2 linked regions of the Microbispora hainanensis genome follow. The protein of the gene in region 1 interacts with the protein of each later gene in a pairwise test. Links are inferred from orthologs where the notes say so. Each region holds a gene or a part of one and is shown in the gene's direction. Other genes may lie near its edges.

Evidence for each region.
Region 2: the proteins of secA (region 1) and OHB01_RS27060 interact in binary tests that used the Escherichia coli proteins (3 or more experiments, as listed by UniProt). The link is inferred for Microbispora hainanensis from one-to-one orthologs.

What each region holds. Positions count from the first base shown.
Region 1 is NZ_CP108086.1:3,738,027-3,752,584, forward strand. Bases 7,410-10,762 are described here. They hold secA (preprotein translocase subunit SecA), read left to right. Parts: upstream 7,410-7,760; coding sequence 7,761-10,562; downstream 10,563-10,762. Other genes in these bases: OHB01_RS17655 (HGxxPAAW family protein), read right to left, coding at 7,410-7,541; OHB01_RS17665 (Rv3235 family protein), read right to left, coding at 10,624-10,762. Also shown: OHB01_RS17615 (ComF family protein), read left to right, coding at 1-687; hpf (ribosome hibernation-promoting factor, HPF/YfiA family), read left to right, coding at 1,214-1,879; OHB01_RS17625 (hypothetical protein), read right to left, coding at 1,980-2,462; OHB01_RS17630 (hypothetical protein), read right to left, coding at 2,559-2,942; OHB01_RS17635 (alpha/beta hydrolase), read right to left, coding at 3,029-4,609; OHB01_RS17640 (hypothetical protein), read left to right, coding at 4,704-5,063; OHB01_RS17645 (response regulator), read left to right, coding at 5,296-6,000; OHB01_RS17650 (winged helix-turn-helix domain-containing protein), read right to left, coding at 5,993-7,210; more of OHB01_RS17655, read right to left, coding at 7,269-7,409; more of OHB01_RS17665, read right to left, coding at 10,763-11,076; OHB01_RS17670 (PTS transporter subunit EIIC), read right to left, coding at 11,353-12,687; OHB01_RS17675 (GntR family transcriptional regulator), read right to left, coding at 12,716-13,456; OHB01_RS17680 (SIS domain-containing protein), read left to right, coding at 13,611-14,558. UniProt on the Escherichia coli protein: Required for protein export, interacts with the SecYEG preprotein conducting channel.
Region 2 is NZ_CP108086.1:5,827,285-5,841,444, reverse strand. What follows is about bases 5,021-7,975. They hold OHB01_RS27060 (alkaline phosphatase), read left to right. Parts: upstream 5,021-5,832; coding sequence 5,833-7,119; downstream 7,120-7,975. Other genes in these bases: OHB01_RS27055 (ArsR/SmtB family transcription factor), read right to left, coding at 7,319-7,975; OHB01_RS27065 (glycosyltransferase family 4 protein), read left to right, coding at 5,021-5,631. In the rest of the region: OHB01_RS27085 (PHB depolymerase family esterase), read right to left, coding at 1-608; OHB01_RS27080 (endo-1,4-beta-xylanase), read left to right, coding at 1,405-2,853; OHB01_RS27075 (HAD domain-containing protein), read left to right, coding at 2,983-3,480; OHB01_RS27070 (sulfotransferase), read left to right, coding at 3,569-4,459; more of OHB01_RS27065, read left to right, coding at 4,456-5,020; more of OHB01_RS27055, read right to left, coding at 7,976-8,305; OHB01_RS27050 (MFS transporter), read left to right, coding at 8,535-9,740; OHB01_RS27045 (ADP-ribosylglycohydrolase family protein), read left to right, coding at 9,629-10,072; OHB01_RS27040 (NUDIX hydrolase family protein), read right to left, coding at 10,051-10,578; OHB01_RS27035 (NUDIX hydrolase), read left to right, coding at 10,791-11,306; OHB01_RS27030 (patatin-like phospholipase family protein), read right to left, coding at 11,422-12,396; OHB01_RS27025 (hypothetical protein), read left to right, coding at 12,557-14,110; OHB01_RS27020 (hypothetical protein), read left to right, coding at 14,155-14,160.

The sequences.
Region 1 (14,558 bases):
CGCTGCGCCGGATGCGGCGCGCCGGGCGCCCTCGCCTGCTGCTCCTGCCGGGCCGAGCTGCTGCGGGAGCCGGCCCCCCGGCCGCCGGACCCGCCGCCTCCCGGCCTGCCCGACTGCTGGTCGGCCACCGCCTACGACGGCGCGGCCCGCCGGATGATCCTCGCCTGCAAGGAACGCGGCCGTACGGCGCTGGTGCCGGTCCTGGCGGCCTCCGTGAGCGCCTGTGTGACCGCCTGGGCGGCAGGCAGGGGAGTGTTTCGCGGGGTGTGGCTGGTGCCCGTTCCGAGCGCACGGGCCGCCTCCCGCCGCCGTGGGCACGACCCCGTCCGCGCCGTCGCCGCTGCGGCGGCCCGTCAGTTGTGCCGGCGCGGCAGGCCCGCAGCTCTAGCGCCCCTGCTGCGGCAGAGCAGGCGCGTGGCCGACCAGGCGGGGCTGGGATCGGTGGAGCGGGCCGTCAACCTGTCGGGAGCGTTCGAGGTCGTGCCGGGCGCGGCGGCGCGCCCACGGCCGTCTGACGGCTGTCTGGAGGCCGCCGACGTGGTCCTGGTGGACGACATCGTCACGACGGGGACGACGCTGGCGGAGGCGGCCAGGGCGCTGCGCGCCGCCGGAGCGGAGCCGTCCGCGGCGGTGACCATCGCGGCGACACGCCGGAGATGCCGGGTTGGCGAATATCACAGACCGTAAAACCTTGGGTAAGAGCGCGGCGTGTCGCCGGGACGTGAGCGCCTGCCGACTCCGGGGCGACTTGCCTGCTCAACACAGGTGTGGATGCTCCGGTTGCGGGGATTCCCAGAATATGACCACGAATTTTCCGGCGGTGAGATGGCAACCGGGATCACGCAAAGTGATCGTTTAGCGGATCTCCTGGCTGACATCCGAGGCGGTAGCGACTAGCGTTCAGACATGGCACCCGTTCGGGTCCGTGGTTGCGCCGGGCCGACTCCCTCGCGGGGTTCGGCCTGGTTAGCCGATGCCAGCCGCAGGCGAAACGGCCCACGTAAGGCGACTCTTGGTCGACCGATCACGGTGCGGCTTAGAGGTAAGTCCTGCCCTCCCGGGGGTCCAGATGTCCCCCGTAAGAGGAGAAGGGCAGTAGTGGCGAGTGAGCTGCGAACCCCTCAGCAGGCGGATGTGGGGACGAAGACCAGGTCGGCCGGACGGGTGTCCAAGAGCGCGTGCACCACCGTCGATGTGCGAAGGGGGGCTTTGCGTGGAAATCATCGTCAAGGGACGGCACACCACTGTGGGTGACCGGTTCCGCGATCAAGTGACGTCCAAGCTGGCCAGGATCCAGAAGCTCAACAACAAGCTCATCCAGGTCGACGTAGAGGTCTCGAAGGAACCCAACCACCGGCAGAGCGGGCAGCGTGAACGGGTGGAGCTGACCATCCACTCGCGGGGCCCAGCGATCCGCGCGGAGGCCTGCGCGGACGACCGGTTCTCGGCGCTGGACATCGCCATCGGCAAACTGGAGGAACGGCTGAGGCGGCTAGCCGATCGCCGCAAGATCCATCACGGGAAGAACTGCCCTCCCTCGATGGCAGAGTTCACCGCGGTGACCGAGAACGCGCAGGAGGTGGTCACGAGCGTCCGGGAGGAGCCGGAGCCGGTCGCCGAGATCCCGGCCGAGACCGCCGGTGGGCGGGCCCGGAGTTCCGAGCCCATCGTGCCCATCGAGATGGACGGCGAAGGACCGCTGATCGTACGCGAGAAGTTCCACAAGGCCGACCCCATGACGATCGATCAGGCGCTCCTGGAAATGGAGCTCGTCGGACACGACTTCTACCTCTTCCGCGACAAGGAAGGGGGTCAGCCGAGCGTCGTCTACCGACGCCGCGGCTACGACTACGGAGTCCTCAGGCTCGTGGAGAGCTAGCACCTCGCCCAGCGTGGGCCGGACCTCGCTCAACGGGGCCGGCCCACGCTCGTACACCCATCCACGGGCACCTGGCGACACTCTCGGATCATTCCTACGGTCAGGTCGCTCGTTCCGGATTCTTCACGCATTCCGTGTCACCGAAGATGTTGATTCCGACGGGTGACTCTCCCACTCCGGCGCTGATGCCGCCCACACCTGCGCGTTCGGCGCCGGCCACGCGAGTACGGCTGTAGTTGATGGTCCAGCCGCGTTGCCGCAGCACTGTGAGGACTTGTTGGAACACGTCGTCCGGGTTGAGATCCTTGTCGGTTGCGTCGCTGTGGACATTGATGGCGCTTTTGACGCTGGTGTGTTCGGTGCCGACCGGCCCACCGCAAGGTGAGTCCTTCACCTGTACGGCGACGAGGGGCTCGGCGTCGGGGAAGACCGCCCGGATGATGGCATTGGCCTCGGTGATGAGCACCTGACGAGATTGTTCGGGGGTCATCTCCACTTCCGGTACGCGCATGCAGCCGGCCAGGGGAATGGGCAGGCATAGCATCGCGATGATGGCGCGGCGGTTCCGGGACAGGGAGATCATTTGGTCTGTTGGTCACTCATCACGATGGGTAGCGGAATTGGGTAGCAGTTCGGCACACGCTCGCCAGCATGAGGGGGTGTCGGAGCGTTTGGAAACCTATCTATCAGGGTTCTTCACGCATTCCGTGTCGCCGCCGATGTTGATTCCGACAGGGGATTTTGGCACCCCCACACTGATGCCGCCCACGCCTTTGCGTTCGGCACCGGCCACGCGACCTTTCGTGTAGTTGATGGTCCAGCCGCGTTGCCGCAGCACTGTGAGGACTTCCCGGAACACCTCGTCCGGATCGGACGTGTCGTTCGCGGTGTCGCTGCGAACCGTGAGGACACTTGTCACGCTCGTGTCGTCGGTACCGACAGGCCCGCCACACGGCGCATCCTTCACCTGTACGGCGACGAGAGGCTCGGCGTCAGGGAACACTGCCCGGATGATGGCCTTGGCCTCCGTGATGAGAACCTGACGAGATTCCTCAGGGGTCATATTTATCTCCGGTCCACGTGTGCAGGCGCTCACAAGCGCGAGCGGGGCTAGGACTGTGGCGAGGAGGCGAAGTTTGAGCGGAAAGGTCATCTCTGGTCGGGTCCGGCTTCCGTGAGGGATTTGCCGACGATCTGCGCGATGTCCTGCGGGGCGAAGTAGCCGCCGAGGCCGGAGTCGGCGAGCGTTGTCGTCGTCAGGGCAATGAGCGTGGGTACGTCCGTGCTGCCGTTTATCGCCCCTCGGATAATCGGCTCGAACGCCGTGGCGAGTGCTCCCGCCTTCCATTGCGGGACCCTGCTCTGTAGTTCCTTGACCAGGACCCGCACGTTGGCGGCGCCGAACTGTTCGTCATCCAGTTTCGGCGACCCCATAAAGGTCTGAACACACCCGTCGCCGGTGAGGATGGTCTGCAGGTTGTTCAACCCTGTGTTCTTCTGCATGTAGTACTCGGAGTGACCGGACGACCGGCCGGTGGCCAGCCGTCGGATGTCGGCCATCTCCGCAGGATCCTTGCCGTGTGCTTCCGTGTAGGACACCCAGTCGCCTGGGGCGCGCATGGCGAACACCTGGGTGCCGGGTTTCAGCTTGAGATCGGCCGCGCTCTTGATGGTGGGGCCGAGTCCCGGGCTCCCCATGAACACGACCGAGTCGAACGGCGTCCCCTCCTGCAGGGCCTTGCTGGACAGCAATGTGCCGTAGCTGTGGGCGAACAGGGCGAACTTCGCACCCTTGGCCGCCTCCAGCCCGGCACGGAACGAATGCAGTGCGGGGGCACCGGCCTCGGCCTTGGCAGGCAGCACGGAGTCGCCGAACTCAGGCGTGTCATAACCGAGCCACGTGATGACCGCGCTCTCCGGCAGATCCCTCTTGGTCTCGGGATCTCTCAAGAGCAGCGTGGCGTCTCGCGCTATGTCGTGGTAGTTGTCGAGCCGGTTGGTGATGCCGGGGACCATGACGGCGACGTGTTCGGCCTTGGCGAGGTCGCCGAAGACCTCCGCGACGCGGCCGTCGCCAGCCGGATCGAACAGCAGGAACTGGCGCGGGACGGACCGGCCGTCGCCGGTCACCCGCGGCTGGAGGAATTCCGTCATGCGGGCCACCCGCTTCTCCAGAAGCGTCACCTGGGGACTTTTGGGGTCGGTGGCCTTCAAGGCGGCCAGGTCCTTCTGTTCATGGGTGAGGGCGCGCTCGATCAGGAGCCGGTTGGCGGCGTAGCGCACTGTGGCCGGCGCGCCGTCCAGTCGCCCGACCACGTCGGGCTGTTCGATCGCGAGCCAGGATCGTTCGGCGGCGGTCAGTTTGCCGAAGAATTTTCGGATCGCCTGAACTCGCTGCTCCGGAGTGGATGCGGCGTTGTCGCTGATGACCTTTTTCAGGTCTTTCCGCAGCCGGATTTTGTCATCACCGGAAATGGTCCCGACTGCGGTGGTCAGGCCGAATGTGGACAATGCGCCGAATGGGTCCCCGCCCTTTTCCGCTGCGCGGACGATAGCGGCCCGGTTGCCCAGTTCTGTGGCGGTGTCCCCGGCCCACCGCAGCATGGCCGCCAGTGGAGTGGCCTGGGCCTGTCCCACGAGTTGGCAGGCCCGCTTGTAGTACTGCTCCGCCAGTTGTCGTTTGTCGGTGAGAAGCTTGGCCAGTTGTTCCAGATCGTCCGCGTCGACCACCCGTTCCGGCTCCACAGGACTAAAACCTAGCCCGTCGTTGCACAATGTGGAAGGATTCTTACGCCACCCGCCTGGATCGGATGGAATAACGGGGATGTCTCTGCATGATGATTTGAGCCGGTTGGCACATGAACATGAGGATCTGGCCGAGGCGATTGATGAAGTGCTGCAGCCGGTCGGCGTCCTGATGGACCGGATGAGTTGGAAGGGCCCGCATCGGGATCGGGTGCAGGCCGAGCTGGGAGCGATGCGGCGCGGCACCGGGACGGTCAGTGGAAGCCTGCGAGAACGGGCCGTGCTGCTCAGGGGCGCGGCGGCGGCCGTCCCCCCAACGCCCACACCGGGGATCTCGCAGCCGCCGTCTCCGGCGGATCTGGTGAGAGGAGTTCTCCGCCAGATGAGCCCAGTGGGGCCCGTCGTATCTGACGTGCTCTCCCGGTACGGCCTCCTCTGAGAAACCGGGCCTTACGATGCCGGCCGAAAAGCCGCGACATCGAAGCAGAGTGCGTGATTCGGGGGTGTGGGCACTTATCGTGAAGAGGATGAGCACGTTCCGCGCAGCAGGTGTCGTTCACCCAGGTATGTCCTGGTGCCGGGGGTAGTAACGCCTCGACGAAGATCCACACCGGTTCCCGAACCGTGCCATGATGGCGATCCAGCGTCCTTGGCCCCCGCAAGGAGGTTCCGTGACCCGACCCGACGAGGCGGCCCGAGCAGCCGGTCGCAGCGAGCCGATCCGTGTGCTGATCGTCGACGATCACGCGCTGATCCGCCGCAGCCTGGAGCTCGCGCTGGCCGCGGAGGCGGATATCGAGGTGGTCGGCGAGGCGAGCGACGGCCAGGAGGCCGTGGAGCTCGCGGACCGGTTGATGCCGGACGTGGTCCTGATGGACGTCCGCATGCCGAGGCTGGACGGCATCGGGGCGACCCGGAAGATCAAGGAGTCGGTGCCGAGCACCCGGATCATCATGCTCACCGTCAGCGACGAGGAGGAGGACCTCTTCGAGGCGATCAAGGCGGGTGCGACGGGCTATCTGCTCAAGGACGTCCAGATCGACGAGGTGCCCGACGCCGTGCGCGGCGTCCACGAGGGGCAGTCGCTCATCAACCCCGCGATGGCGGCCAAGCTGATCAGCGAGTTCGCGAACATGAGCCGCAAGGAGGCCGAGCGGCCTCCCCAGCTCCCGGTTCCCCGCCTGACCGACCGGGAGATGGAGGTGCTGCGCCTCGTCGCGAAGGGTATGAACAACCGCGAGATCGCGAAGGACCTGTTCATCTCCGAGAACACGGTGAAGAACCACGTCCGCAACATCCTGGAGAAGCTCCAGCTCCACTCGCGCATGGAGGCCGTGGTCTACGCAGTGCGCGAGCGGCTGCTGGAGATCACCTGATCGGCCGGCCCGGGCCGCCGGCCACCGCGGCGCGCAGCGGGGCCTCCAGGTCGGCCGCGCCGACCCGCTCCACCCGCACGTCGGTGCAGCCGACCCAGCTCGCGGCCTCCCACAGGGCGTCGCTCATGGCCTCCACGGCCCTGGCCCGGCCGCCGGGCTCGAAACCGACCTGCTTGGCGACCAGCGTGGCGCCCTCACGGGCGGGGTCGACCCTGCCGATGATCCGCCCGCCCGCGAGCACCGGCATCGCGAAGTAGCCGTGCACCCGCTTGTCCTTCGGGACGTACGCCTCCAGGCGGTGGTTGAGGCCGAACACGCGCTCGGCCCGCGCCCGCTCCCAGATGAGCGAGTCGAACGGCGACAGCGGCGTGGTGCGGTGCCGCCCACGCGGCTCGCTCTCCAGCGCCGCGGGGTCCGCCCAGGCGTTCGGGCCATGCGGGTCCGTGCCGCGCCGTGCGGGCCAGCCGGACACCCGTACGGGCACGAGGCCGGCGGCGCCGCTCAGCAGCGCCTCGTCGAGCATGGCGGCGTGTTTGCCCTTGACGCGGGTGAAGTCGACCAGGTCGGCCCGGGTCGCCACGCCGAGCGACCGCCCGGCGATCGTGGTCAGCCGGGTCACGCACTCGTCGTCGGACAGATCCTGGGCGAGCAGGTCCGCCGGGACGGCGCGCTCGGCGAGCTCGTAGACGCGCCGCCAGCCGACGCGGCGGGTGCAGACGACCTCACCGATGTCGAGCAGGAACTCGATGGCGATCTTGGTGTCCGACCAGTCCCACCACGGCCCTCCGTTCTTGGCGCCGCCGATGTCGGCCGTGGTGAGCGGGCCGTCCGAGCGCACCTGCTCGAGGACCTTGTCGACCACGGGCGGCACCTCGTGCCAGCGGTAGCGCCGGTCCCGGTACGCGCGGCGGCGGAAGGCGTACAGCGGCCACTGCTCGATGGGCAGGATGCAGGCGGCGTGGCACCAGTATTCGAAGGCGCGGGCGGGATCGTCCCAATAGGCCCGCTCGACCGCGGAGCGGCCGACCGCCCCGAGGCGCGCGTACGCGACGAGCTCGTGGGAGCGGGCCAGGACGGAGATGGTGTCGAGCTGGACGGCGCCGACGCGCCGCAGCATGCCGGGGACGCCGCCGCCGCGGGCGGTGGCGCCGAGGAAACCCTGGGCCCGGAGGATGATCCTGCGGGCCTCGTCTGCGGTCAGGTCGGTCACAGCCAGAGATGCTAGACGCTGTGACCGACAAAACCCCTACGGCGGTTCGGGGGCTGCCTCAGGAGCTGATGGACCGGTGCTCGAAGGGCGAGTGGTGCTCCTGGACCGGGATCTGGCGGGGCGCGTCCACGATCACGTCCGAGAAGATGTCGAACGCGAGCGCGAGCAGCCCGCCGACCGCGCAGATGCCGACGCCGATCCAGACGAAGAGCCAGTTGGGGCCGAGGGTCAGCGCCACGCCCCCGAGCGTGAAGCCGATGAGGATGATGATGACGGCAAGCCAAGATTTGGCGCTTCCCGCGTGGCTGCCCTGGTGTCCGCTCTGTGCCATACCCCGTTTTCTACCTGATGGCAGTGGTGGTCGGAACATCGGGGGAACCCCTGGCGGCGGTTTTCCCCCATGAGTTATGCGATTGTGCCGCGGCGCTCCGTCGATAGCAGGTGGGTGTGTCTGGTACTGGAACCGCCTACGATGGCTAGCGGGGAAGTATGTCTCGTCCTCACACCCCGGTGATCAACCGAGGTAGACCTGCGAGGAGCTTTACTAAAAGTGCCAGCCATTCTCGACAAGATCCTTCGCGCCGGCGAAGGCAAGACTCTGCGGAAGCTCAAGCGCATCGCCGAGCAGGTCAACTCCATCGAAGAGGACTTCAAGAGCCTGTCCGACGCCGAGCTCCGCGCGCTGACCGCCGAGTACAAGCAGCGTCACGCCGAGGGCGAGTCCCTCGACGACCTGCTCCCCGAGGCGTTCGCGACCGTACGCGAGGCCGCCCGCAGAGTGCTCGGGCAGCGTCACTTCGACGTGCAGATCATGGGTGGCGCCAACCTGCACATGGGCAACATCTCCGAGATGCGCACCGGTGAGGGCAAGACGCTCACCTGTACTCTTCCCGCCTACCTCAACGCGATCTCGGGCAAGGGCGTCCACGTCGTCACGGTCAACGACTACCTGGCCAAGCGCGACGCCGAGACCATGGGCCGCGTCCACCGCTTCCTCGGCCTGGAGGTCGGGGTCATCCTGGCCAACATGTCGCCGGAGGAGCGCCGCAAGCAGTACAACGCCGACATCACGTACGGCACGAACAACGAGTTCGGCTTCGACTACCTGCGCGACAACATGGCGTGGTCGATCGAGGAGTGCGTCCAGCGCGGCCACAACTTCGCCATCGTGGACGAGGTCGACTCGATCCTGATCGACGAGGCCAGGACCCCGCTCATCATCTCCGGCCCGGGCGAGCAGTCGGGCAAGTGGTACCAGGAGTTCGCCAAGATCGTGCCCCGGCTGCGGCGCGGCACCGAGGGCAAGGACGGCGAGGAGAGCACCGGCGACTACGTCGTCGACGAGAAGAAGCGCACCGTCGGCATCCTCGAAGCGGGCGTGGAGAAGGTCGAGGACTGGCTCGGCATCGACAACCTCTACAAGCCCGAGCACACCCACCTCGTGCAGTTCCTCAACAACGCCCTCAAGGCCAAGGAGCTGTTCAAGAAGGACAAGGACTACATCGTCGTCGACGGCGAGGTCCTGATCGTCGACGAGTTCACCGGGCGCGTGCTGCACGGCCGTCGCTACAACGAGGGCATGCACCAGGCCATCGAGGCCAAGGAAGGCGTGAAGATCAAGGACGAGAACCAGACTCTCGCCACGATCACGCTGCAGAACTACTTCCGCCTCTACGACAAGCTCGCCGGCATGACCGGTACGGCGGCCACCGAGGCGAACGAGTTCCACCAGACCTACAAGCTGGGCGTCGTCCCGATCCCGACCAACCGGCCGATGGTCCGCAAGGACCAGCCCGACGTGGTCTACAAGACCGAGGACGCCAAGTTCCAGGCCTGCGTCGAGGACATCAAGGAGCGCTACGAGAAGGGCCAGCCGGTCCTCGTCGGCACCACCAGCGTCGAGAAGTCCGAGAAGCTGTCGCGGATGCTCAAGCGTCAGGGCGTGCCCCACGAGGTGCTGAACGCGAAGAACCACGCGCGTGAGGCCGCGATCGTCGCCGAGGCGGGCCGCAAGGGCGCCGTCACCGTGGCGACCAACATGGCCGGTCGAGGCACCGACATCATGCTCGGCGGCAACCCCGAGTTCCGCGCCGACCTTGAGCTGCACCAGCGCGGCCTGTCGCCGACGGAGACTCCGGAGGAGTACGAGAAGGCCTATCCCGAGGCGCTGGAGAAGGCCAAGGAGGCCGTGAAGGCCGAGCACGAGGAGGTCACCGAGCTCGGCGGGCTCTACGTGCTGGGCACCGAGCGGCACGAGTCGCGGCGCATCGACAACCAGCTCCGCGGCCGTTCCGGCCGTCAGGGCGACCCCGGTGAGTCGCGCTTCTACCTCTCGCTCGAAGACGACCTCATGCGGCTGTTCAACTCGGCCAGGGTCGAGATGATCATGACGCGGCTCAACATCCCGGACGACGTGCCGATCGAGTCGGGCATGGTCTCCAAGGCCATCGCCTCCGCGCAGCACCAGGTCGAGCAGCAGAACTTCGAGATCCGCAAGAACGTCCTCAAGTACGACGAGGTCATGAACCGCCAGCGCACGGTGATCTACGCCGAGCGGCGGCGGGTGCTGGAGGGCGCCGACCTGCACGAGCAGGTCCGCGGCTTCGTCACCGACGTCGTGGACGACTACGTCAAGGGCGCCACGGCCGAGGGTTTCGCCGAGGAGTGGGACCTCGAGAAGCTGTGGAAGGCGTTCGGCCAGCTCTACCCGATCTCCTTCACCGTCGACGAGCTCATCCAGCAGATCGGTGGCGACCGCGAGGAGCTCACGGCGGAGATCATCGCCGAGAAGGTCAAGGAGGACGCGCTCGCGGCCTACGACCGCCGCGAGGAGCAGCTCGGCTCCGAGGCGATGCGCGAGCTGGAGCGCCGGGTCATCCTGTCGGTGCTCGACCGCAAGTGGCGCGAGCACCTCTACGAGATGGACTACCTCCAGGAGGGCATCGGCATGCGTGCCTATGCCCAGAAGGACCCGCTGATCGAGTATCAGCGCGAGGGCTACGAGATGTTCTCCGCGATGCTCGACGGCATCAAGGAGGAGTCGGTCGGCTACCTGTTCAACCTCGAGGTCGAGGTGCAGGCCAACCCGATCGTCGAGGAGAACGCCGAGGAGGACACGGCGCTCGCCGAGACCGGCTCGATCATCGCCCGCGCGCTGCGGCAGCCGTCGCGGCCGACCGAGATGGTCTACACCGCGCCGGGCGAGAGCGGCGACGTGGAGGTCAACCGGGTGCGGTCGACCCCCGAGCAGCGCGCCGCGTACGGTGACACCGAGCGCAACGCGCCCTGCCCCTGCGGCTCGGGCAAGAAGTACAAGCGCTGCCACGGCGACCCGCGCAACCAGCAGGCGTGACCTGAGAGCGTGACCTGAGAGGGACCCCGCCGGGCGATGCCCCGGCGGGGTCCTTCGCGTCCTACGCCGTCTCGAAGTCGGTGACCAGCCACTGCACGCCCCGCCGCTCCAGCCGTACGGCGAGCACGCGGCTGCGCGTCCCGCAGTGGACGAGCAGGCACATCTCGATGACTCCGTCGCGGGGGCGCTGCACGTGGGGGAGGCCGGTCAGGGGCGGCCGCTCGGTATCGATCATCTTCCCGGCCCGGACCAGCTCGCGGTAGGCCCGCTCGGTCAGCCGGTCATGGACGGTCTCCGGCGGCCTGCGACCGGCCAGGACCTCCGCGAGCGCCTGGCCGAGCCCCCGCAGGCGGCGCTCGTCCGTGGGCGTGCCCGTACGGGCCGGGAGGGGGGCCAGGGCGAGTGCGCCGTACGTGGCGGGATGGGTGATGTGGCCGCCGCCGTCACGCTCGTCGTAGGGAGGATCGGCCGGGGGGACGGACGCGAGCCGTGGCAGGGGGACGGGCTTGGGCATCGGGACTCCGCTCTCTGCGCCGTGAACCTGACTGACGTCTTAAAGAGGTTGCGGTCATCCGCCCTGATACGAGAAAACGCCAACTTTGCCGAGCCGCGGGCCTTTGTGCAGAGGTTCGTCCGGGAAGATTCCGGCCAGGTTCCCGCGGGTTGGCGGGGTCACCGCGGATTTGGGCGCGGGCCTGCCGGCCATTAGCGGCATCCGCAATGCGGGAAAACAACAGGGGCGCCCGGGATCACCGGGCGCCCCTGCTCCCTGAGAGGGGAACCTGACGCGTCAGGCGCGGGCCCGCGCCGTGTCGGCGCTCTCCCCCGAGTCCACGTCGGGCTCGGGTTCGCGACCGGGCGTCATGATGTTCAGCTTCTTGATCAGGAAGCTGAAGATCACGTAGTAGACGACGAAGTAGATGACGCCGATCAACATGATCAGCCAGAAGTTGTGCGTGTTGTCCTTCGTCGCGTTCAGGGCGGCGTCGATCGCGCCGGCGGAGAACCCGAAGCCGAGCCGTCCGTCGAGGGCCGCGACCACGGCCATCGAGATGCCGGTGAGCAGCGCGTGGGCCGCGAACAGGATCGGGGCGACGAAGATGAACGCGAACTCGATCGGCTCGGTGATGCCGGTGACGAACGAGATCAGGGCGGTGGAGAGCATGATGCCGCCGACCGTGGCGCGGCGGTGCGGCGGCGCGGCCCGCCACATGGCGATCGCGGCGGCCGGCAGGCCGAACATCATGACCGGGAAGAAGCCCGCCATGAACGCGCCCGCGCCGTCCTGGCCCGCGAAGTAGCAGTTCAGGTCGCCCGTGGCGTGCGTGGCGCCGACGGTGCACTCCGGCACGGTGAACCAGACGATCGAGTTGACGAAGTGGTGCAGGCCGAAGGGGATGAGGCCCCGGTTCACGATCCCGTAGATGCCCGCGCCGATCGTGGCGTTGCCGGCGAGCCAGTCGCCGAAGCTGCTCAGGCCCTGCCCGATCGGCTGCCAGATCAGGCCGAAGACCACGCCGAGGACGAGCCCGGCCAGCGCGGTGAGGATCGGCACGAAGCGGCGGCCGCCGAAGAAGGCCAGATAGGCGGGGAGTTTCGTCCGGTAGTACTTCTGCCACAGGATGGCCGCGACAAGGCCCATGAGGATGCCGCCGAGCACTCCGGTCGGGTTGGCCGACGCGAGGTTGAGCACCTCTGTCGGCTTGCCGTCCGCCCCCAGGACGGACTGGACCACCTTCGTGTGCACCGCCGAGTCCGCGGAGGCGTCGAAGAACATCAGGTGGGTGACCCGGTCCCAGACGAGGTAGCCGACCACGGCCGCAAGGGCGGTGGAGCCGTCGGCACGGCGGGCGAAACCGACCGCGACGCCGACCGCGAACAGCAGCGGCAGCGCGTCGAACAGTGCGCCGCCCGCGCCGCCGATGACCTGAGCGATCTTGTCGAGCGTCGCGTTGTCCGTACGGCCGAGGAGGTCGTCCTGGCCGATCCGGAGCAGGAGAGCCGCGGCGGGCAGCGCGGCGATCGGAAGCATCAGCGAGCGGCCGATGCGGGAAAGCGCGGTCATCACCGCGTTCTGGCCGGCAGGTGCTGCGGGCAGGCCCGCGTCGGCGGAGGTGGAACTCATCTGGTGTTCCTCCAGGATGGGGGGACTACTAGAGGCGTCGGGCCGGGGCTCCGAGGAGCGTCCGGAGCTGGTAGCGGTCGGCGCGATAGGTGGAGACGCCGAGTTCGGCGCATACCCCGCCGGCGAAGGACCGGCGCTGCAGCAGCAGCACGGCCCCGCCCCGGGGCAGTTTGAGCAGATCGGCGTCGCTCGGGTCGGCGAGCCCGCCGTCGATGGTCAGCTCCCCGGCGTCCATCACGAGTCCGTAGCGCGACTCGAGCAGGGCGTACAGGGATCGTCCGGTCAGGTCGTAGGCATCGAGATCGGGTGCGAGCGCCACCGGGATGTGGGCGCGCTCGATGCTCAGCGGTTCCCCGTCCGCCGTGCGCAGCCGCTCGATGAAGTGGACGGCGTCTCCCGGCTGGATGCCGAGCTGCCGTGCGAGGTGGGCACTGGCCCGGACCACCCGCCGGTCCAGGTCGCGGGAGCCCGGCTCCATGCCGCGCGCCCGCATGTCGTCGGTGAAGGAGGTGAGTTGGAGCGCCAGCTCGATTTTCGGGCGGGCCACGAACGTTCCCTTACCCGGGACGCGGTGCAACCGGCCCTCGGACACCAGGTGGTCGACGGCCTGTCGTACCGTCATACGAGACAGGTCGTAACGCTGGCTCAGGTCACGCTCGGAGGGGATCGCCGCGCCGATCGGCAGCTCGTTGCTCTCGATGAGGTCGAGCAGGATCTCCCGTAGCTGGAAATACTTGGGCACCGGGCTGTCCGGATCGATCTGGGCCACTGATCCCTCCCCTCTCGCTCAGGATCGTCCGAATAAGTTAAGGTTCTTACTGGTCTAGTCCGGACTAGACCACAGCCGGGAAATGTGTGTCAATGTATGGGCCGGCGACGGATCGATAACGGACAAATCTCGCCAGAGCAGAGGGAGATCATCAATGACGACCAGGATGCGCGGTGAGATCGCCGAGCAGCCCGCGGCGATCCGGGCGACGCTGGACGCCCTTCTGCCGAGGACCGGTGAAGTCGAGGCGGTCGCACGCGACACGCGCCACTTGCTGTTCGTCGCCCGCGGGACCTCGGACAACGCGGCGGTGTACGGCCGTTATCTGATCGAGGCGCGGGCGGGCCGGATGGCCGCCATGGGCGCCCCCTCGGTCGCCACCACCTACCGCCGCAAGCTCGACCTCGACGGCGTGCTGGCCGTGGGCCTGTCCCAGTCGGGCCGTACGGAGGAGATCGTCGAGACCCTCCAGTGGGCGAAGGACTGCGGCGCGAAGACCGTCGCGATCACCAACGGCGGCGAGGAGTCGCCGCTGGCCCAGGCCGCCGACCTCGCGCTGTGCACGCTCGCCGGCGAGGAGAAGGCCGTCCCGGCCACGAAGACCTACACGACCCAGCTCGCCGCGCTGGCCGTGCTCGCCATCGGCCTCGGCGCCGACGTCGACCCCGACGACCTGCGCCGGGTGCCGGACGCGGTGGAGAAGCTGATCTCCGACCCCGGTGACCTGGACGCCGTCGTCGAGGGCCTGGCCGACAAGCCCGGCGTCGTCGTGTCCGGCCGCGGCCTGGCGTTCTCGACCGCGCTGGAGCTGGCGCTCAAGCTCAAGGAGGCGTGTTACCTGCACGCCATGGGCCTGTCGTACGCCGACCTGCTGCACGGTCCGATCGCGGTCGTGGACGCCGAGACCCCGGCGATCCTGGTGGCGGCGGGGGAGGGCCCGACGCTGGCGGGCACGGTCGCGCTGGCCGAGCGGGTCACCGGCGCGGGCGCCGCCGCCTTCGGCGTCGGGGGCGGCGAACGGCTCGCCGCGGCCTCGACCGCCGCCCTGAACGGTCCGGACCTGCCCGAGTGGGTGGCCCCGCTGGGACTCATCGTCCCCGGG
Region 2 (14,160 bases), 2.1 Mb from region 1 along the record:
ATGCGGGGGTAGCGGCCGGTGTAGCCGGGGTACATGGCGCGGGCCTGGTCGCCCCATTGCTGGGCGGACTTGATGAGGTTGCCGCCGGAGCACTGGCTGTTCCACAGGGAGCCGTCGGTGGTCGCGAAGCATCCGGCCGGTACGCCGGAGAAGGCCGCCCCGGCCGAGAACACGTCGGGATATTCGGCGGCCAGGACGTTGGTCATCATCGCGCCGGAGGAAAAGCCGCTCACGACGATCCGGTTCGGGTCGACGTTGTAGCGCTGCCGCGCCCAGGAGACCATCGACATGATGCCGGTGGAGTCGCTCCCGCCGTCGCGCCTGAGCGCGGCGGGGGTGGACACGTCGAAGCACTGCCCACTGCGGGTGGCCTCGGGGACCACGATGATGTACCCGTACCGGTCCGCGGCGGTGACGTAGTCGTGCCCGTTGCCGTTGAAAATCGCGCCGGCGGATCCGGTGCAGTAATGCACCAGCACCAGCAGCGCCGGCCGTGCCGCGACCCGGTCGGGCACGTAGAGGTACATGTTCAGGTTCGTGGGGTTGGCGCCGAAGCCGGTCACCCGGGTCAGCGAGGCCGCCGCGGCGGGCCGTACCCCCAGGAGCATGCCCGCCACCACCAAAGGCAAGGCGGCGGCCGCCAGTAAGACTCTGAGCCTTCGTTTCACGCCATGTCCTTCCTTCTTGAGATGACGCGGATGCCGGCGCGCGCTCGACGTGGCGGCACCAGCCGTGTGAGCGTTAACACCGTCGGCCGGCCAGTCCCTTCGATCAGCGAGGCGGATGGGCGGGCCCAGGGCGTGGTGATGCGGCATCGAACCGGGCGGTACTGGAACGTCGGCGACGAGAGTGGGCTCCGCGACACTCGGCGATAATTTTGTTATCGCTAACATCTGCGACAGTGGACCGGCCTTTTCTCTCCTCGCGACCGGCCGGTGGTGGTGGTGTGCCGGAGCAAATACGAAGCGGGAGGGTCCCGTCAAGGGGGACGGCGTACTTTCTTGCACAGCGCCGTTCCACGGCGCCGCGCGGGCCGACGTCGCCCATCTGGAGTTATCGATGACGACCATCCCGCTTTCGGCGCTGTCATCATGCTGAAACTTTCATTGACGACCCCCCGCACAGAGCACGCCAATTGCCATGTTTTCGGAGGCAGGAGCACTCATGGGAACGTATTTACGTCGCATTCGTCGAACACCGAACCCGAAAGTTTCAGTCGAGCCTTGACACATTTCGGGGAGATTTCCAGACTGAGTCCCCGAGGCGGTCTCCCCCTGCCAGGTCGGTGGTGAAGTGGCGGGGGGGCGCCGTCCGCGACGCCCTCGTGGTGTGCGTTCCATAACGGGACGCGGTGCCGATCCCGCGGATGTCCTCTTTCCGTGATTCAGTTGTGGAGGCTCAGGCATGGATTCGAACGCCACCCCCCTAGATCGGCTCCGGCGGCCACGCCGCGGCCGGGTGCTGCTCGCCGGCGCCCTCGGCGTTCTCAGCGCGATCACCGCCGTGGCGGTGTCGGTTCCCGCCGACGCGGCGGCGAGCACGCTGGGCGCGGCGGCCGCGCAGAGCGGTCGTTACTTCGGCACCGCGATCAGTGCGAACAAGCTGGGCGACTCGCAGTACACCACGATCGCCAATCGTGAGTTCAACATGATCACGGCCGAGAACGAGATGAAGATCGACGCGACTGAGCCGAACCAGGGTCAGTTCAACTTCACCAACGCCGACCGGATCTACAACTGGGCGGTGCAGAACGGCAAGCAGGTGCGCGGGCACACGCTGGCGTGGTACTCCCAGCAGCCGGGCTGGATGCAGTCCCTCAGCGGCAGCGCGCTGCGCCAGGCGATGATCAACCACATCAACGGCGTGATGGCCCACTACAAGGGCAAGATCCCCTACTGGGACGTGGTCAACGAGGCCTTCGACGACAACACCGGCGGCCGCCGCGACTCCAACCTGCAGCGCACCGGCAACGACTGGATCGAGGTCGCCTTCCGCACCGCGCGGGCCGCCGACCCTGACGCCAAGCTCTGCTACAACGACTACAACATCGACAACTGGACCTGGGCCAAGACGCAGGGCGTCTACAACATGGTCCGCGACTTCAAGTCGCGCGGTGTCCCGATCGACTGCGTCGGCCTGCAGGGCCACTTCAACAGCGGCAGCGCCTACAACAGCAACTTCCGCACCACCATCTCCAGCTTCGCCGCCCTCGGGGTGGACGTGGCCATCACCGAGCTGGACGTCGAGGGCGCGTCGGCCACCACCTACGCCAACATCGTCAACGACTGCCTCGCGGTCGCCCGCTGCGTCGGCATCACGGTGTGGGGCGTGCGTGACAGCGACTCCTGGCGCTCCTACCAGAACCCGCTGCTGTTCGACGGCAACGGCAACAAGAAGGCCGCCTACACCGCGGTCCTCAACGCCCTCAACAACGCCGCACCCAACACCTCGCCCAGCCCCACCCCGCCCGTCAGCCCGAGCCCGAGCCCGACGCCCCCGGTCAGCCCGAGCCCGACCCCGCCGGTCAGCCCGTCGCCCGGCACCTCGCCGCAGCCCGGCAACGGATGCACCGCGACGATCAGTACGGTCAACAGCTGGCCCGACGGCTTCCAGTCCGAGGTCACGGTCCGCGCCGGCAGCTCGCCCGTCAACGGCTGGACCGTGCGGTGGACGTGGCCCGGCGGGCAGACCTTCAGCAACGTGTGGAACGGCACGCCGAGCGTGTCCGGCTCCTCGGTGACGGTCACCAACGCCTTCTACAACGGCTCCATCGCGGCCGGCTCGTCGACCACCTTCGGCTTCACCGCCAACGGCAGCGCGGCCACCCCGACCCTGACCTGCAGCGCCTCCTGATTCCTGGTCCCTGATTCCTGGCGAAACCGGATCCGGTTCGGACGATGTCCGGCCGGATCCGGTTCGCGTTGTGGCCCGCGCGCGTCCGCGGGTGGAGGAGCGGACGCAGGCGGCGGGATGATGGCCGTGATGGACGGGACGCTGCTGCTGCTGGACGTCGACGGGGTGCTCAACCCCGTGCGGCGCTCCTCGCCGCGTTTCCGCCGCTTCGAGTGCGTGGCGGACGGCGAGTGGTTCCGCCTGCTGCTCGATCCGCGGCACGGCGCCAAACTGACCGCCCTGATCCGGGAGACCGGCGCGACGCTGACCTGGGCGACGACCTGGGGCGAACGCGCGAACGCGGAGATCTGCCCCAGGATCGGGCTGCCCCCGCTGCCGGTGATCCCGATCGACGGCGACCCTCCCCGCCCGCCCGGCGTCAACCTCAAGACCTGGCACGTCGCCGAATATGTCCGGGGCCGGCCATTCGTGTGGCTCGACGACGACCTCGGCCCGGCCGATCTGGAGTTCCTGGACGGCCATCCGGGGGTCGGCGAGTTCCTGGTCGTGGCCGTCGATCCACGGGATGGTCTGGGCGACGCCCACCTGGACGCGGCCCGCCGATGGCTGACCATGCGGAGGCCGTAAGCCTCCTGGTGAGACAGGGTGGGATCACAGGTGAGCAGGGGGCGGATTCTCAGGGATTTCCCCGGAAGCCCCGGTAGTGTCGCGGGCCATGACATGGCAGCGGAGGATCAACGGCGCACTCGTCAGGTTCACGGGAGTCCAGCTCACCCGGGTCCGGCCCGCAGCCCAGTCGTCGTCGCCCGCGAGCCCCGCCCTGCCGGCGGCGCCGGAGGAGCTGGTGCGTCCTCCCGCCGACCCTCGCGCCGACCGCCTTCTGGTGGCGCCGGTGTTCATCATGTCGCCGGTGCGGTCGGGCTCCACCCTGCTGCGGTCGATCCTGAACGCCCACCCCGACCTGCACGCCCCGCACGAGCTGCACGTCAGGCGGCTGACCGTGGGGTTCGGCACGTCGCTGGCCCGCAAGGCCATGGAGGCGCTCGGCCACAACCAGGCCGACCTTGAGCACATGCTGTGGGACCGGGTGCTCCACCGCGAGCTGGTGCGGAGCGGCAAGCGGACCATCGTGGACAAGACCCCCGCCAACGCCTTCGCATACGCCCGGATCGCCGCCTGCTGGCCCGACGCCCGGTACATCTTCCTGCTGCGCCACCCCGCCTCGATCGCCGCCTCCTGGTATGAGGCCGACCCCGTCAAGCGCACCCGGGAGGAGGCCGCCGCCGACGCCCTGCGCTACATGAAGGCGGTGCAGCGGGCGCGGAAGGCGCTCACCGGCCTGACCGTGCGCTACGAGGACCTGACCGCCGAGCCGGAGAAGACCACCCGCGCCATCTGCGACTTCCTCCAGCTTGAGTGGGAGCCCGGCATGCTGGCGTACGGCGAGCAGAAGGTGGTGCAGAAGGGCCTGGGCGACTGGAGCGACAAGATCCGGTCGGGCACGGTGCAGCCGGGACGGGACCTGCCCGGGCCGGACGAGGTACCCGACCTGCTCAAACCCATCTGCCGCAGCTGGGGCTACCTCCCCGAGGAGGAGAGCCGATGAGAATCCGTTACATGCTCCTGCACGCCTACGGCATGGGCGGCACGATCCGCACCGTGGTCAACCAGGCGAACGCGATGGCGGCGCTCGGCCACGAGGTGGAGATCGTCAGCGTGGTGCGCCGCCGTGACGAGCCGCAGTTCCGGCTGCATCCCGACGTCGCGCTCACCACGCTGGTGGACCAGCGGACCGGCGTACGGGCCGACTCCCTCGGCCGGCGCGTGTGGCGGAGGCTGCGCGGCAAGCTCGTGCCGTACGGCGAGTTCGCCGCGGGCTACTTCACCGAGCGGGTCGAGAAGGCGGTCATCGACTACGTGTCCTCGGTGGACGACGGGATCCTCGTCACCACGCGCCCGGCGCTCAACCTCATCTCCGCGCGCCGTGCCTCCAAGAACGTCGTGCGGGTGGCGCAGGAGCACATGAACCTCGGCACCTACCCCGGCACGCTGCGCGAGGAGATGCTCCGGTACTACGGCGCGTTCGACGCGATCGCCGTGCTCACCCCCAGCGACCAGCGCGAGTACGAGCAGGCGCTGCCCGGCGCGCGGATCGTCCGCATCCCCAACGCGGTGCACTCGACGAACCAGACGCCGTCGCGGCAGGAGCATCCGGTCGTGGTCGCCGCCGGACGCCTGGTCAGGCAGAAGGGCTTCGACCTGCTGCTGCCGGCGTTCGCCCAGGTGGTGAAGGAACACCCGGAGTGGCGCCTGCGCGTCTTCGGCACCGGCCCGAGGAAGGCGGCCCTGCGGGGGCTGATCGGCGAGCACGGCCTGTCGGCGCACGTGACGTTGATGGGCCGGACCAACCGCCTCGACGACGAGCTCGCCCGGGCCTCCATCTATGCGCTGAGCAGCCGGTTCGAGGGCCTGCCGATGGTCATGATCGAGGCGATGACCCACGCGTTGCCGATCGTGGCCTTCGACTGCCCGACCGGCCCCGGCGACGTGCTCACCGACGGGACCGACGGCATCCTGGTGCCCTCCGGGGATGTGGACGCCCTCGCCGCGGCCATCAAGCGGCTCATCGCCGACCGCGACCTGCGGCTGCGCATGGGCGCCGCCGCGGCGGCCACCGCCAGGGAGTACGCCCCGGAGAACGTCATGCCCCAGTGGGAGAACCTGTTCACCGAGCTCCTGCTGGCGAAGTCGGGCAGCTCCGCGCGGGCGCGGCGCTGACCCGGCTCGCGCCGTCCCGCCGGCCCCGGCGCGGCACGCGAGCGCGACGAGACAGGACCGGCGCCGCGTAAGGAGATCGCGGTCGGTGAGGGACCTTGCCCGGCATGGTTAGAGATAAGGCCACGCCACGTTCACCTTGTGGTGGATTCACGCCCGTAACATCCCCGTCTTGGTAATCAGATACCCACCTGGGGGTTTTACATGGGTTCCTCCCGCAAGCGTCTGCTGCGGCTGCTTGTGCCTGCGACGACCGTGGCCACGGCGGCGGTCGCCGGCGCGGTCCTCAATCCCGCCCTGCCCGCGAACGCCGCCTCTCACCACCACGACGGCGGCCGGGCGCGCAGCGTGATCTTCATCAACGGCGACGGCATGTCCGCGGCTCATCGTGAGGCAGCGCGGCTGCACCTGGCCGGTCTCGACGGGCAGCTCGCCATGGACAAGCTCCCGGTCTCCGGGCAGCTGAGCACCAGCCCGCACGACCCCAAGACCGCCATCACCGACTCCGCCGCGGCGGCCACCGCCTGGGCGACGGGGACCAAGACCTACAACGGCGCCATCAGCGTCGACGCCAAGGGCAAGCCGCTGCCGATCCTGGGCAAGCAGGCCAAGGCGGCGGGCAAGTCCACCGGCCTCGTCACCACCGCTCAGGTGACCGACGCCAGCCCCGCCGCGTGGTTCTCCCAGACCGCCGACCGCGGCGCTCAGGACGAGATCGCGCGGCAGTACCTGGAGGTCAGCAAGCCGGACGTCATCCTCGGCGGCGGCGAGGACTGGTGGCTCCCTGCGGGCACGCCCGGCGCGTTCCCCGACAAGCCCGCCGAGGACCCCGACGAGGCCAGCAAGGGCACCAAGGGCAACCTGATCAAGAAGGCCGAGCGCGAGGGCTACCAGTACGTCTCCAGCGCCAAGGAGCTCGCCCGGGCCAAGCGCGGCAAGCTGCTGGGCCTGTTCAGCAACGAGGAGATGTTCCAGCAGCGGCCGGAGGGCCAGGGCGACATCTACTCCCCGGTCGTGGACCTGGCCACCATGACCAAGAAGGCCCTCGACACCCTCAGCACGAACAAGAAGGGCTTCTTCCTGTTCGTCGAGGAAGAGGGCATCGACGAGTTCGCCCACGAGAACAACGGCTCCCGCGTGCTCCAGGCCATGGCGTCCCTGGAGAAGGCCGTCAAGGTCGCCAAGGCGTACGTCGCCGCGCACCCCGACACGCTTCTCGTCATCACCGGTGACCACGACTGCGGCGGCCTCACCGTGGAGGACCCCTCAGACACCGAGGACGAGAGCGGCACCGGCCTGTCGACCGAGGACGGTCCGTTCAAGATCCACGGCAGCAACCTCACGTTCACGATGGACTGGACCACCACCGGGCACACCGGCGTGGACGTGCCGGTCACGGCCGAGGGTCCCCTGTCCAAGCTCTTCACCGGCAAGCACCCCAACACGTACGTGCACACGGTGCTTTCGAAGGTGCTGACCTCGCGTCACTAGACGCCGTTCGTCGTGCCGCCGCCCCTGCCGGCGGCGGTACGCGGATCGGCCAGGCCGCTTCTCCCCCGGCGGACCCCGCCTATTCGGACCCCGCCTGTTCGGACCCCGCCTGTTCGGACCCCGCCTATTCGGACCCCGCCTGTTCGGAAGCAGCCCAACCGGATCCTGCTCATCCCGGCCCGGGTCAGCCGGACCGTGCTCAGTCCGACGCGGCGCCGGTCAGCCGGTCGCCCAGGGAGCTGCGCCGATAGAGCACCTGCCGTCCGTCGCGGGCCCGGGTGACCAGGCCCGTGGCGTACAGCACGCGCAGGTGCTGGGACACGGCGCTCGGGGTCACCCGGAGCCGGCGGGCGATCTCGACGGTGGGCAGCGGCTCGCCGAGGAGGCCGAGCAGCCTCGTCCGCGGCGCACCGAGAAGCGACACGAGCGCGGCCTCGTCCGCGACGGGCGCCCGGTGCCACAGCGTCGCCACGCCACGGCTGGGATAGACCAGCGTCGGAGGCTCCTCCGGGAGGACCGGGGGCGCGGGCTTGTGCGCGAACACGGAGGGCACGAGCAGCAGGCCCCGGCCGGCCGCCGCGACACGGAAGCTGCTGATCATCTTGTCGATGTGCAGCACCCCGTCGTCCCAGCGCAGGTTCGGGTGCATGCCCGCGAACAGCAGCCGGGCGCCGCCCACGGCCAGCTGCCGCGCCCGATAGGTCATGTCGGCTTCCAGCACCAGCCGCATCTGCGGCCACATCGGCCGTACGGCGATCTCCCAGTAGCGCTCCAGGAGGTCGCAGATCGCGTCCCGGAGCCGTACGACCGGCGCGTCGCCGTCGGCGGCGGCGTCACGCAGCCGCTCGGGGAGCGGGGCAGGCGCGTGCGTGGCCGCCAGGTCGCGGCGTACCAGGCCGGGAGGGGTCCGGCGGACCACCGCCAGCTCCTCCGCGAATTCGGGGGCGAAGGTCGCCGGCCTCGGAGTCAGGAAGTCGGGGACGGTGAACCTCTCCGCCACCAGCGCCGTCAGCAGATCCGTGTCGAGCGTGCCGAGCCTGCCGAGCACGGACCTGCGCCACGGGAGCAGCGCCGCCGACAGCCCCGGGTCGCGCAGCACCCGCAGGCTGAGCACCGTCTCGGTCAGCGGCGAGAGGGCGAATCTCGTGTCGGCGAGGTCCTCGACCCCGAGCTCGAAACTGATCATTAAGCCCCACGCTACATCTGTTTGCGGCGAAAGGTCCGCAGTGTGGACTTCCGTCCGTGATCAACGCATTCCTCGAACGACCCACGGCGATCGACGCCGCCGGTGACACGACCCGGGCCCCGGCACGCAGACTCGCTCTCTGCTCCGGAGTGCCCCTGCGCCCGGCGGGACGGGTGGACGGATGGGAGCCGGGGCCTCGTCCCGCGCGTCGCGGACCGGGGGCCGGCGCATGAGCCGCCGCACGCTCGCGATCGTGACCCTCACCTGCGCGGTCGCCGTGGGCAACATCTACTTCCCGCAGGCGATCGCACCGCTCGTCGCCGCCGGGCTGCACCTGCCTCCCGACGCGGGCGCCCTGGTGGTGACCGCGACCCAGGCCGGCTACACGGCCGGGATCGTGCTGCTGGTGCCGCTCGGCGACCGCTTCCCGCACCGCCCCTTCCTCGTGACCCTGCTCGTGCTCACCGGTCTCGGCCTGCTCGCCGCGGGCTGCGCGCCAGCCCTGCCGCCGCTCGTCGCCGCTAGCGCCCTGGTCGGCCTCACCACCGTGGCCGCGCAGGTCGCCGGCCCGCTGGCGGCCGGTCTCGTGGCGGCCGACCGCCGGGGAGCGGTGATCGGCACACTGCTGAGCGGATCGACCGGCGGCATGCTGCTGGCCCGCACCTTCAGCGGAACCCTCGGCGAATGGCTGGGCTGGCGGGCGCCGTACCTCGTGGCCGCGGCCCTGGCGCTGCTCCTCGCCGCGAGCCTGGCCGTCACGGTGCCGCTCACGGCCGCGTCCACCCGCCGTCGTTATCCGGCGCTCCTGGCCGAACCGCTGCGCCTGCTGCGCGCCGAGCCCGAGCTGCGCCGCTCCTGCTTCTATCAGGCGGCCGTCTTCGCCGGGTTCTCCGCCGTCTGGACCTGCCTGGCCCTCCTGCTCACCGGCCCGGCGTACGGCCTGGGCGCCCAGGCCGTGGGGTTGCTCGCCCTGGTCGGCGCGGCGACGATGCTGTGCACCCCCGTCGCCGGCCGCATGGTGGACCGCGTGGGGCCCGATCCGGTGAACCTCGTCTGCATGCTGGGTGTCCTCGTCTCTGCGGCGGTCCTCGCCGCCGGGTCGCTCGGCGGCGCGGCGGGCCTGGCCGCGCTGACCCTCGGCACGCTGGTGCTCGACGTCGCGATGCAGTGTGGCATGGTCGCCAACCAGGCCCGGGTCTACGCCGTGCGTCCCGACGCCCGCGGCAGGCTCAACACCGCCTACATGACCTGCGCCTACCTCGGCGGCAGCGCGGGGTCCTGGCTCGGGGTCCGCGTCTGGAGCGTGGCCGGATGGCGGGGCGTGTGCGCGCTCCTCGCACTGCTCGCCGCGCTCGCCCTGACCCGCCACCTCCTGTCACTGCGCCGCCGCGCCACACCGCGGATCACCATGCCGAGCCGTACGGCGTCCGGCTGAGGGCGCGCGACGACGAGCGTCCCGCCACCCGCACCCTGCCGCCCGGGCCGTGGCAGTGGACCGACGACACGGAGATGGCCTGCCCTGTCTACCGGCTTCTGGCCGGCCGGGGCACGATCGACCAGGACGCACTGGCGGCTTCGTTCGCCGCGCACCACGACTTCGACCGCGGCTTCGGCGGACTGCCGCGCGACTGGCTACGCCGCACGGAACCGCTGCCCGGCTGGGCCGAGGTGCCGGCCGGTCTCCGCCCGGAGACGGCGGACTGGCCCTGGCCGCAGGGCAAGGACCTCTACGACGTGATCTCGGATCAGGTGAGGCGGCCGACGTAGGCGAGCGCCTGCTTGAGCAGCACGCCCTGGCCGCCGGTCATCTCCTGCTGCACGATCGGAGAGGCGGCCTCCTCGGGCGTGAACCACTCCAGGTCCAGCGCGTCCTGCCGGGGCCGGCAGTCTCCGCGCACCGGGACGATGTACGCCAGGGAGACCGCATGCTGGCGCGGATCGTGGAACGGCGTGACCCCAGGGGTGGGGAAGTACTCCGCCACCGTGAACGGCGTCGGCGAGACCGGCACGCTCGGCAGCGCGACCGGGCCGAGATCCTTCTCCAGGTGGCGCAGGAGCGCGTCGCGGATGCGCTCGTGGTAGTACACCCGCCCGGACACCAGCGCCCGGCTCACGGTGCCGTCGGCGCCGATCCGCAGCAGCAGGCCGACGCGGGTCACGGTGCCCGTGTCGTCCACGCGCACCGGCACGGCGTCCACGTACAGGATCGGCATCCGGCCCCGCACCGATTCGATCTCGTCGGGAGCGAGCCAGCCTGGCGTCGTTTCGGTCATTTCGGTCACGGCTCGATCGTACTTGCCCAGGCGGGGGGTGGTCCGCATCTCCGCGAGGTTCACGTCGGACCTCTACGACGTTCGCGGCGCGTCCGCGGGACGATCACCGTACCCTGCCCTGCAAGCGGGGAGCCGGAGACCGTCGGTGCGTGGATCGGGCCATGGCGGCCCCACGGCGTTTGGCCGGCACTTCCGAGACGAAAGGTCTGCTCATGGTCGAGATCCCCCGGGACTTGCCGATCTTCGAGCGTGACGCGGTTCGCATCGTGCTTCGCGACATCGACGACCGCATCCTGCTCTTCCACACGCACGAACCGACCGCGCCGGAGCTCGACCAGTGGTGGGAACTGCCCGGAGGCGGCATCGACGAGGGCGAGACCTACCGGGAAACCGCGGTGCGGGAACTGCGCGAGGAGACCGGCATCATCATCTCCCCCGAACAGGTCGGGCCGCCGAACTGGCGCCGTACCTCCACGTTCCGGCACCGCGACCGGCGGCATCTCCAGCATGAGGTCGTGGTCGAGGTGCGCCTTGACCACGCGGGCGACCTGATCGACGAGACCGGGCGCCTGGACTACGAGCGCGAGGACTACTTCGACTTCCGCTGGTGGCCGATCCCCGAGGTGGTGGCCAGCTCCGAACTGTTCTATCCCCGCAGTCTTCCCCGGTTGCTGACCGGCTTCCTGGCCGGGGAGAAGCTCAGCGAGCCGTTCGAACTCTGGTCGTGACCGCTTCTCTCCCTGATCGTCTTCTCTCCCTGAACGTGTTCTCTCCCTGAACGTGTTCTCTCCCTGAACGTCTTCTCTCCCTGAACGTCTTCTCTCCCTGAACGCCGCAACCGGGTCAGCCCGGCCCGCGCCGCCGGTGGTGCTCGCCATGCGGAGGGCCGAGCGGGCGGGCGAGGCGGGGATCCGGTTCGCGCCGCTCCAGCCAATGGGCGGTCGACAGGGTAGCTCGGTCGATCATGTCGGCCGTACCGCGGAAGTCGACGGGCAGCACCTCGACCGGGCACAGCGGCGGCAGCACGTGCAGGCGGGTCCGCCGCTTGTTATGCCTGATCGAGGCGCTGATGCGCTGCTCGCTCAGCAGGTTGTAGCCGTGCAGGGCCATGGCGATCGCCGTCGACGGCGCGGCCGGCAGGTGGCAGGAGAACCCGGGCGCCAGCAGGTACGCCTCGTCGGCCCCCGCGTCCACCGCGTAGTCCAGCGTGGTCAGATCGGCGACACCGCCGTCCATGAGCACGTGGTCGCCGATCGTCACGGTGGGATACAGGGCAGGGATCGCGGTGCTGGCCAGCAGGGCCGGCAACGCGGGCCCCCGCGAAAGGATCACCGGCCGCCCCGTCCGCACGTCCGCGGTCAGCACCTCCAGCGGAACCAGCGTCTCCTCCAGGGCGCGGATCGGCAGGATGCGTTCGAGGAACCGCCGCAGGGAGGAGTTCTCGAACAGGTAGTTGCGACGGCCCAGCAGCGCCGCGACCAGCGTGGCAGGGTTGAGCGGGAACGTGTAGTTGGGCACACCCAGCGCCTGCAGGGCTCCCCGGAGAGGATGAAGGGGAAGGTTTCCGGCCAGCGTACGGAGCACGTCGGGCCCGCTCACCGGATACACGTCGTGGCTGCTCACCGACAGCCACAGCCGCGCCAGTTCCTCCGCACCCGCGGCGTCGGGCCGCGCGGCGTAATAGGCGCCGTTGAGCGCCCCGATCGAGGCGCCCACCACCATGTCGGCGCGGATCCCGTGAGCGGTGAGCGCGCGGAGCATGCCGACCTGCGCGGCCCCCAGGCTGCCGCCTCCCCAAAGGATGAACGCCGTCGTCATCGGCCGCTTCCCCACGCTCCCCGGCCCCGGCTCCCCTTCCTACCCGGACGTCCCCGTTCCACCCGCCGTACGGAGGTGTGCGGGGTTACGTAAGACAAGGGATTTCGACCGCGCCCTTGTTTATCCTGCCGAGGCGATAGTCGAAAGGCAGGAATCCCCCATGGCCTATGCCGATCGGATCTCTCCCGTTCTCCGTGCCGCGTTCGAGCTTCTACGTGAAGCCGGACGGCCACTGCGGCCCGAAGAAGTTCGCAAGGAAGTCGAAAGCAGAGTGACGATTCCTGCGGAGCTCCGGGGGCCCAACGCCCACGGCCAGGCGCGGTGGTGGGCGCAACTGGGCTTTCGCACGGGCGAGGCCGCATCGATCGGCTGGATGACCAAGCGGAACGGCTGGGCGATCACCGAAGCGGGAATCCGCGCGCTCGATGACTTCGAGGGCACCGAACTCTATCGGGAATTGGTGCGCCAATACCGCGCGAGACGATTGCCGCCGAGGCCACATGACCGTCCCGGGACCACGCCTCCGCCTGATCCGATTCCTGCCGCCTTCGAGCAGTTTCAGCAGAACCTCCAGTATGCCCGCCAACTCGTGGACGGGGGCCGCAACCTGGAACGACTCGCGGTCGGCTCCTTCGACGTCACCGACCTCTACCGCGCGGCCTGGACCCAAGCCGTGGCGGCCCTCGACCACTGGGTCACACGCGAGATCGTCGACCGGGCCCTTGCTCTGGCCCTGAACCCGGAAGCGCGCCGTCCTCCCAAGTTCAGCAATCTGAGCATCCCCGTCGAGCTGTTCGAGAGGATTCACCATCACGACGAACCTCTCGGGGAGACCTTCGGCGCCCACCTGGAGAAGCATTTCTCCTTCATGACCTTTCAGAATCCAGAGAAGATCAAGGAAGGGTTCGCGTACGTCAGCACGGTGAACCTCTGGGTGAAGGTCGCCGAGGTCCTGACCGCACAGGACGCCAGGAGTCCGATCACCGCGGACGGCGTCCGTACGAGGCTACGGGAGATCGCCTGGCGCAGGAACAACATCGCCCACACCGCTGACCACGACCCGCAACGTCCCGGGCGGAAGGCCCCGATCACCGCCGCCGAGGCGGAGGCGACCATCGAGTGGCTCGAAGCAATGGCCATCGCCATTCAGCAAGCCCTCGGAGATCCCCTCCCTGCCATGACCCCCGACGCCGCGGATGAACTGCGAGCCGCCCCTGTGACCGCCGAGGCGGAACCGGCCACAGGCCCCCGGGGAAAGCGCAGGTGGGACGAGCCGAGCTTCCTCCAGGCCGTGGAGGAGTACTGCCCCGCCGGGGTGCGCGACACGCTGCTGGCCGTCTACCGTCACGCCGAGAGCCACCCGTCCTTCCACGAGTACTACTTCGGCGAAGGCGAGTACCCCTCGGTCACCGCATGGTTCAACCTCGGCTCCGACAAGGCCTCCGTGTGGAGCATCTATACAGGGCCGGCCAAGTCGGTCCTGGCCGTCAACTTCGGGTCCGTACGCAATCACGGCGCTTCACGAGAACGTATGACACGGCTCGCCGAGAGGCTCGGTGTCCTTCCGGGATCGGCCCGTCTCCGCGACCAGCTCGAATCCGCCGACTACGGCAAGTACCCGTCGCTCCAGCCGGATGCCCTCGCACGTCCGGAGGCCCGGGAGGTCATCATCACGGCGCTGAACGAGTTCCTGACCGGCGAAACGCCCCACTGACCATGCCGAACAGCAACAAACGGCAGGGCTGACAGCAGCGGGTGGTGGTC